Regions from separate parts of the Streptomyces tamarix genome, predicted to be linked through region 2. Evidence: riboswitches for the same ligand, from Rfam matches in the RefSeq annotation. Region 2 holds a riboswitch; the other holds the start of a gene.
What was found. A riboswitch is a leader RNA that binds a small molecule or an ion and turns the genes downstream of it on or off. The one in region 2 is predicted to bind S-adenosylmethionine.

Region 1 (3,854 bases), on a different contig from region 2:
GGGAGCGGGGAGAGGGGTGCCCGCCCCGGCGAGGCGCTCTGTCCCGCTCGCGCCCTCTACGTCATGATCTGTGCGTGATCGATTGGCGTGGAGCGTTGCGGCGCACCGTCACCGGCCCCTCGGTGACGTACGGCGTCATCGGGGTGTGCGCGCTGGTCTTCGTCCTCGGCCCGGCCTCGGGCCTGCGGGCCTCGTACGGGAGCGGGGACGCCCTGATCACCGCGCAGAGCACGTACTTCCGGCGCTGGGGGGTGATCCCGGCGGACCTCCTGAGCGGTTCCCTCCCGGCGCTGCTCACCCCGCTCAGCGCCCTGTTCGTGCACGGCAACTGGCTGCACCTGCTGGGGAACATGCTGTTCCTCTTCGTCTTCGGCGCGATGGCCGAGGAGCGGATGGGGCACATCCGGTTCGGGGTGTTCTACGTGGTGTGCGGCTACCTCGCGCTGGCCGGTTACGCCCTGGCCCACGCGGACAGCGGGCAGACCCTGGTGGGGGCGTCGGGGGCGGTCTCGGGGGTCCTCGGCGCCTTCCTGTACCTCTTCCCCCGGGCGCGGGTGACCAGCCTCTTCCCGTTCCTGTTCTTCCTGCCGCTGCGCTTCCCCGCCTGGATCGTCCTGGTCTTCTGGTTCGCCCTCCAGTGGCTGGCGGCGCGCGGGGCGGGCAGCGGGCCCGGGGTCGCCTACCTCGCGCACCTCGTCGGGTTCGCGCTGGGGTTCCTGTACGCGTGGGCGCGCTACCGGGGCATTAGAGTGAAGGCTCCAGCAGCGGCCACCGAGGGAGAGGGACAGCCGTGATCACCGCGATCGTGCTCATCAAGACCAGCGTGGACCGCATCCCGGAGATCGCGGAGGCGATCGCCGCGCTCGACAACGTGAGCGAGGTCTTCTCCGTCACCGGGACCTACGACCTGGTCGCCATGGTCCGCGTGCCCCGGCACGAGAACCTGGCCGACATCATCCCCGGCCGCATCAGCAAGATTCCCGGCGTCGTCGCGACGGACACGCACGTCGCGTTCCGCACGTACTCGCAGCACGACCTGGAAGCGGCCTTCGCGATCGGTCTCGACGCCTGACCGCCCCGCCCCACCGATTCACCCGAACGGGTGAGGCGGAATCAGCCACGGCGCGATCGCCGTCTCAGCCGCGGTCGGGCACGCAGCGCCCGTCCTCCGTGCGGTAGCTCCAGCGGGCGCCGTCCCTGACCAGTTCCCGCACGGCGCGGACGAAGCGGTCGACGTGCTCGTCGGGGGTGCCCGCGCCGAAGCTGACCCGGATCGCGTTGAGGGACCGCTCCCCCGGCCCGCCCTCCGGCGCCCCGCACTCCCCCGGCTCCTGCGGCGTCCCGCCCAGCAGGGTCCGGACCAGCGGGTGGGCGCAGAACAGCCCGTCGCGGACGCCGATGCCGTACTCGGCGGAGAGCGCCGCGGCGAAGTGCGAGCTGTTCCAGCCCTCCACGACGAAGGAGAGGACGCCGACGCGCGGGGCGTCGTCGCCGAACAGCGACAGCACCCGCACCTCGGGCACCTCGGCCAGCCCCTCCCGCACGCGGGCGATCAGCTCCTGCTCACGGGCCACGAGCGCGTCGAACCCGGCCGCGGTGAGCGCCTCGCAGGCCGAGGCGATGGCGTAGGCGCCGATCACGTTCGGCGAGCCGGCCTCGTGGCGGGCCGCCGTGGTGTGCCAGGCGACCTCCACCCCGCCGTCGGCCCGCCGGGCCACCGTCCGCGACGCGCCGCCGCCCGCCAGGTACGGCTCGGCGTCCCGCAGCCAGTCGGCCCGCCCGGCCAGCACACCGGCCCCGAAGGGCGCGTACAGCTTGTGCCCCGAGAACGCCACCCAGTCCACGTCCAGGTCCGCCACGTCCACTGGGTGGTGCGGCGCCAGCTGGGCGGCGTCCAGCACGATCCGCGCGCCGTGCGCGTGCGCGGCGGCCGCCAGCTCCCGTACCGGCCACAACTCGCCGGTCACGTTGGAGGCGCCGGTCACGCACACGAGGGCGGGGCCGTGGGGGTCCCGGCCGGCGAGGGCCCGCTCCAGCGTCTCCACGGCCCGGCCGGGGGTGCGGGGCGCGTCCAGGTACGTCACGCGGGCGTCGCGCCACGGCAGGAGCGAGGCGTGGTGCTCGGTCTCGAAGACGAACACCTCGCAGCCGGCCGGGAGGGCGTGCGCGAGCAGGTTCAGCGAGTCGGTCGTGGAGCGGGTGAAAACGACCTGGTCGCCGGGGCGGCAGCCGAGGAACTCCGCGACCGTCCTGCGGCTGTTCTCGAACAGGTCCGTGGAGAGCTGCGACAGGTACCCGGCGCCCCGGTGGACGCTGCCGTAGTACGGCGCGTACGCGGCGACGTCGTCCCACACGCGCTGGAGCGCCGGGGCGCTGGCCGCGTAGTCCAGCGCGGCGTACACGGCCTCCCCGCCGGTGACGAGCGGCACGGTCACGTCCCGCCCGAGCACGGGCAGCGGCAGGGCGGCGGGGGCGGAGCACTCGGCGGAGGCGGGGGCGACGGAGGCGACAGCGACGGGGGCGGAGGCGACGGCGGTGTTCGGGTACGCGGACATGGCGGATTCTCCCGGCGAGGACAAGGCGAACGGAGGTGGAGGCCCACGGGGACGGCTCGACTGCCGTGCCGCACGCGGGTGTTGCCTCGACGCGCGGCGACGACGGCCGCGCGGAGGAGGGGGGAAGGGGCCGGAAGGGCCCTAGCGCATTCGCTTGCTCACGAGACTGCTCCCTCGGGACCAGGACCCCAGGGTGTGCAGGGGTCCGCGCTTGCCGCAGACCTCTCTGCCTGCGGCCTGGTCTTCACCCGGGGCACCCCGCCACGGACGGAGGGTTGCCGGACAGCGGGCCGGGGCCGTAGTCGCTGTCACTCATGACCTTGTCGAGCATCCTGCCACACCTACCCGGTCACCGCGCAAGACGGGGTCCGCACAGTGGACGGGTCCGCGGCGCGCACCCCGGGCGGGGCGGTGCCGCGGACCCGTGGAACCCACGCCCCGTCAGGGGACGTTCGCGCCGACGGCGTTCACGGGCGCCGGTCGCCGGACGGGAGGCCTTCGCGGTGGGCCGCCCGGCGCCGCCGCAGTTCCTCCAGCCATCCCCGCACCTGTTCGTCGTCGTGCAGGTACGGCTCCCCGGGCCCCGGCCGCAGGTCGATTCCGTGCAGGAGCCCCAGCGCCCACCAGGACGGTTCGTCCCACGCGAGCGCGTCGTCGGCGACCCGGCGCCCGGCCCACCGGTCGGCGGCCTCCCGGCTCACGCGCCCCTCGACCACGGCGGCCAGGCACGCCTCGACCTCGTCCGGGTCCGGTCGGCGGTCACCGCTCACGGACCTCACCGCGTCCCGGACGGGGCCGGCGTCCATGGGGGCGGCACTAGCGGTTGCTGACCCGCACCCAGCGGTCCAGGGCATCGCGGGCGGCGCCCGAATCGACGGACTCGGCGGCCTTCGCCATGCCGGCCCGCAACTGCTCGGCCAGCGGCGCGTCCGACGGGTCCAGCGCGACCAGCGCCGCCGCCGCGTTCAGCAGCACCGCGTCCCGCACCGGCCCGGTCTCGCCGGCCAGCAGACGGCGCGCCACGTCCGCGTTGTACGAGGCGTCGGCGCCGCGCAGGGCCTCCACCGGGACCAGGTCGAGGCCCACGTCGCGCGGGTGGAAGACCTCCTCCCGGACGGTCCCGTCCCGCACGACCCACACCCGGGACCCGGCCGTCGTCGTCAGCTCGTCCAGCCCGTCGTCACCGCGGAACACCAGCGCCGACGAGCCGCGCTCGGCGAGCACCCCGGCGAGGATCGGCGCCATCCGGGCATCGGCCACCCCCGTCGCCTGGGCGCGGACCCGGGCCGGGTTGGTCAG
Region 2 (3,854 bases):
GGGTTCAGCAGCCGCCCGCGACCGCCGGGATGATCGAGATGCCCGCACCCTCCGGGGTGGCCGTCCCGAGGCCCTGCTCGAAGCGGACGTCGTCGTCGTTGACGTAGACGTTCACGAAGCGGCGAAGCTGGCCCTGGTCGTCGAGGACGCGCGCGGCGATGCCCGGGTGGTTCTTCTCCAGGGACTCGATGACCTCCGCGAGGGTCGCACCCTCCGCCGGGACCTCGGCCTGGCCGCCCGTGTACGTGCGGAGGATGGTGGGGATGCGGACGTTGACGCTCATGGTTCGTGTCTCCCGGGGGTTTCAGTTGGCGAGGCCGGCGTCGCGGAACGCGTCCAGGCTCGGGCGGATCGTCGCGGTGGGGCCGGTCGTCGGGGCGACCGCGTCCAGGGTCTTCAGGCCGTCACCCGTGTTGAGGACGACGGTGGTCAGGGACGGGTCCAGCAGGCCGTTCTCGATCAGCTTGCGCGTCACGCCCACGGTCACCCCGCCCGCCGTCTCGGCGAAGACGCCCTCCGTGCGGGCCAGCAGCTTGATCGCGTCGACGATCTGCTCGTCGTTGACGTCCTCCACCGCGCCGCCCGTGCGACGGGCGATGTCCAGGACGTACGGGCCGTCGGCCGGGTTGCCGATGGCGAGCGACTTGGCGATCGTGTTCGGCTTCTGGGGCCGTACGACGTCGTGGCCCGCCTTGTAGGCCGCCGACACCGGGGAGCAGCCCTCCGCCTGCGCGCCGAAGATCTTGTACGGCCGGTCCTCGACGAGGCCCAGGCTGATCAGCTCCTGCAACCCCTTGTCGATCTTCGTCAACTGGGAGCCCGACGCGATCGGGACGACCAACTGGTCCGGCAGGCGCCATCCGAGCTGCTCGCAGATCTCGTACGCGAGGGTCTTGGAACCCTCCGCGTAGTACGGCCGCAGGTTGACGTTGACGAAGCCCCAGCCCTCGCCGAGCGGGTCGCCGATGAGCTCCGAGCAGAAGCGGTTGACATCGTCGTACGTGCCCTCGATGCCGACCACGTCGCCGCCGTACACCGCGGCCATGACGACCTTGCCCTGCTCCAGGTCGTGCGGGATGAACACGCAGGAGCGCAGGCCCGCCCGCGCGGCGGCGGCGCCGACCGCACCCGCCAGGTTGCCGGTGGAGGAGCACGACAGGGTGGTGAAGCCGAAGACGCGCGCCGCCTCCAGGGCCTGGGCGACCACCCGGTCCTTGAAGGAGTGCGTGGGGTTGCCCGAGTCGTCCTTGACGTAGAGGCCGCCGGTCACGCCCAGTTCGCGCGCGAGGTTGTCGGCCTTGATGAGCGGGGTCCAGCCGGGGTTGAGGTTCGGCTTGTCCGCGACGTCCGCGGGGACGGGGAGGAGCGGCGCGTACCGCCAGATGCTGGTGGGGCCGGCCTCGATCCGCTTGCGGAGCTGCTCCGGGTCGCCGGCCGGCAGGTCGTACGCGACTTCGAGGGGGCCGAAACAGTGCTCACAGGCGAAGATCGGGCTGAGCGGGAAGCGCTCGCCGCACTCGCGGCAGGAGAGCGCGGCCGCGGGGCCGAGGTCGACGGAGGGGGTGGTGGGTGCGGTGGTCTGCACAGCCATGGAAGGCGAGGCCCTTTCTCCTCATCTTTCTCACTGGCGCGTGTCGCCGTGAGACGGATTTGGCACCTTCCCTAGCCGGGGACCTCGCGTGAACGTGCGAGAACCGGCTGGAGGGTTGCCGGGGCTTCATCGGGCCGTGTCCCTCTGCCCCTCTGGATGAGCGGTATGTGGTTGTCGGCACGGGGACCCCGGCATGCGGTGGTCTCGCGCGTTGTTCAAGACTGTAGCCGAAGGGGTGGAGGTCTGAGATAGACGTCCGAACCGCGAGATGGGTCACACACGGCCCCGCAACGACCCGAGGAGTGGCGCGCGTGCTGGAAGAGGTGGAGCGCTGGCTGGGCCGGCGGTCCTGGTCCGTGGCCGACCGGCCGATCGACCAACTGCTCGCCGCGAAACGGGCCCACGGCACCACGGTGAGCGTCGTCCTGCCCGCGCTGAACGAGGAGGCGACGGTCGGTGAGATCGTCGCCGTGATCCGTCGGGACCTGATGTCGGAGGCGGTGCCGCTCGTCGACGAGCTGGTCGTCCTCGACTCGGGGTCTACGGACCGCACGGCGGAGGTGGCCGCGCGGGCCGGCGCGCGGGTGGTGGCGCGGGACGACGTGCTGCCGCGCATACCCGCCCTGCCCGGCAAGGGGGAGGTGCTGTGGCGCTCCCTGCTGGTGACGGGCGGCGACGTGGTGTGCTTCGTCGACGCGGACCTGCGGGAGTTCGACGCGGACTTCGTGGCGGGGATCGTGGGGCCGCTGCTCACGGACCCGGACGTGGAGTTCGTGAAGGCGATGTACGACCGTCCCTTCGCGGCCGGGGCGGACGGCGGACGGGGCGGCGGGCAGGGCGGCCGGGTGACGGAGCTGGTCGCGCGACCGCTGCTGAACCTGCACTGGCCGCGGCTGGCCGGGTTCGTCCAGCCGCTGGGCGGGGAGTACGCGGCCCGGCGCACGCTGCTGGAGCGGTTGCCGTTCCCGGTGGGGTACGGGGTGGAGCTGGGGCTGCTGGTGGACGCGCTGCACCTGGTGGGCCTGGACGCGCTGGCCCAGGTCGACGTGGGCGTACGGCTGCACCGGCACCAGGACGACCGGGCGCTGGGGCGGATGGCCGCGGCGATCTACCGGACGGCGCAGTTGCGGCTGTCGCGCGGGCACCTCGTACGGCCCCGGCTGACGCAGTTCGACCGCACGGAGACGGGCTTCGCGCCGCGCACCCACCCGGTGGACACGGAGGAACGGCCGCCGATGCGGGAGGTCGCGGAGTACCAGCGCAAGCGCCGGGTGGCCTGATCTCCGTACGTTTGAGCGTTTCCCGCTCGGGCTAGGTTGGGCTCATGGTCTCGGACATCCTGGTGGCATCGAATCGCGGTCCGGTCAGCTACGCGCTGCGCGAGGCGGACGGCGGGCTGGAGGCGCGGCGCGGCGGCGGGGGGCTCGTGTCGGGGCTCTCCGCGATCGGACCCGACGCGGGCGCGGTGTGGGTGTGCGCGGCGCTGGGCGAGGGGGACCGGGAGGCGGTGCGGCGCGGCGTCTCCGAGCCGGGCGTCCGGATGCTGGACATCGACGCGCTGGCGGGCGAAGGGACGCACGCCGCCGCGTACAACGGCATCGCCAACTCGGTGCTGTGGTTCGTCCACCACATGCTGTACCAGACGCCGCTGGAGCCCGTCTTCGACGCGGAGTTCCGCCGCCGGTGGGAGGCGTACCGGGCGTACAACCGGGCCTTCGCGGAGGCGCTCGCCGCGGAGGCGGCGCCGGGCGCGGCGGTCCTGATCCAGGACTACCACCTGGCGCTGGCGCCGGGCATGCTGCGCGAGCTGCGGCCGGACCTGCGCATCGGACACTTCTCGCACACCCCGTGGGCACCGCCGGACTACTTCGGGATGCTCCCCGACGACATCGCGCGCGAGCTGTTGAACGGCATGCTCGGCGCGGACCGGCTCGGCTTCCTGACGCGCCGCTGGGCGGAGGCGTTCACGGCGTGCTGCGCCCGCGCGGTGGGCGGCACGGGCACGACCGAGGTGGGGGTGCACGGGCTGGGCGCGGACGCCGGGTTCCTGCGGGCGCGGTCGCGGGAGGCGGACGTCGAGGAGCGGATGGCGACGCTGCGGGAGCAGATCGGCGGGGCCGACCGCAAGACGGTCATCCGGGTGGACCGCACGGAGCTGTCGAAGAACATCGTGCGGGGGCTGCTGGCGTACCGGGAGCTGCTGGCCGGGTGGCCGGAGTGGCGCGAGCGGGTCGTCCACATCGCCTTCGCATACCCGTCCCGG

Region 1: another riboswitch for S-adenosylmethionine. It lies ahead of RND61_RS21215 (aminotransferase class V-fold PLP-dependent enzyme); the one in region 2 lies ahead of thrC (threonine synthase).

What each region holds. Positions count from the first base shown of each region.
Region 1 is NZ_JAWCTQ010000028.1:54,234-58,087, reverse strand. Features, by position in the region: gene RND61_RS21225 (rhomboid family intramembrane serine protease) at 75-794, shown strand; gene RND61_RS21220 (Lrp/AsnC family transcriptional regulator) at 791-1,072, shown strand; gene RND61_RS21215 (aminotransferase class V-fold PLP-dependent enzyme) at 1,137-2,555, opposite strand; SAM riboswitch class IV at 2,758-2,875, opposite strand; gene RND61_RS21210 (hypothetical protein) at 3,023-3,325, opposite strand; gene trpD (anthranilate phosphoribosyltransferase) at 3,372-3,854, opposite strand, start outside.
Region 2 is NZ_JAWCTQ010000007.1:33,746-37,599, reverse strand. Features, by position in the region: gene RND61_RS08040 (MoaD/ThiS family protein) at 5-283, opposite strand; gene thrC (threonine synthase) at 305-1,591, opposite strand; SAM riboswitch class I at 1,610-1,754, opposite strand; gene RND61_RS08030 (glucosyl-3-phosphoglycerate synthase) at 1,903-2,871, shown strand; gene RND61_RS08025 (alpha,alpha-trehalose-phosphate synthase (UDP-forming)) at 2,916-3,854, shown strand, end outside.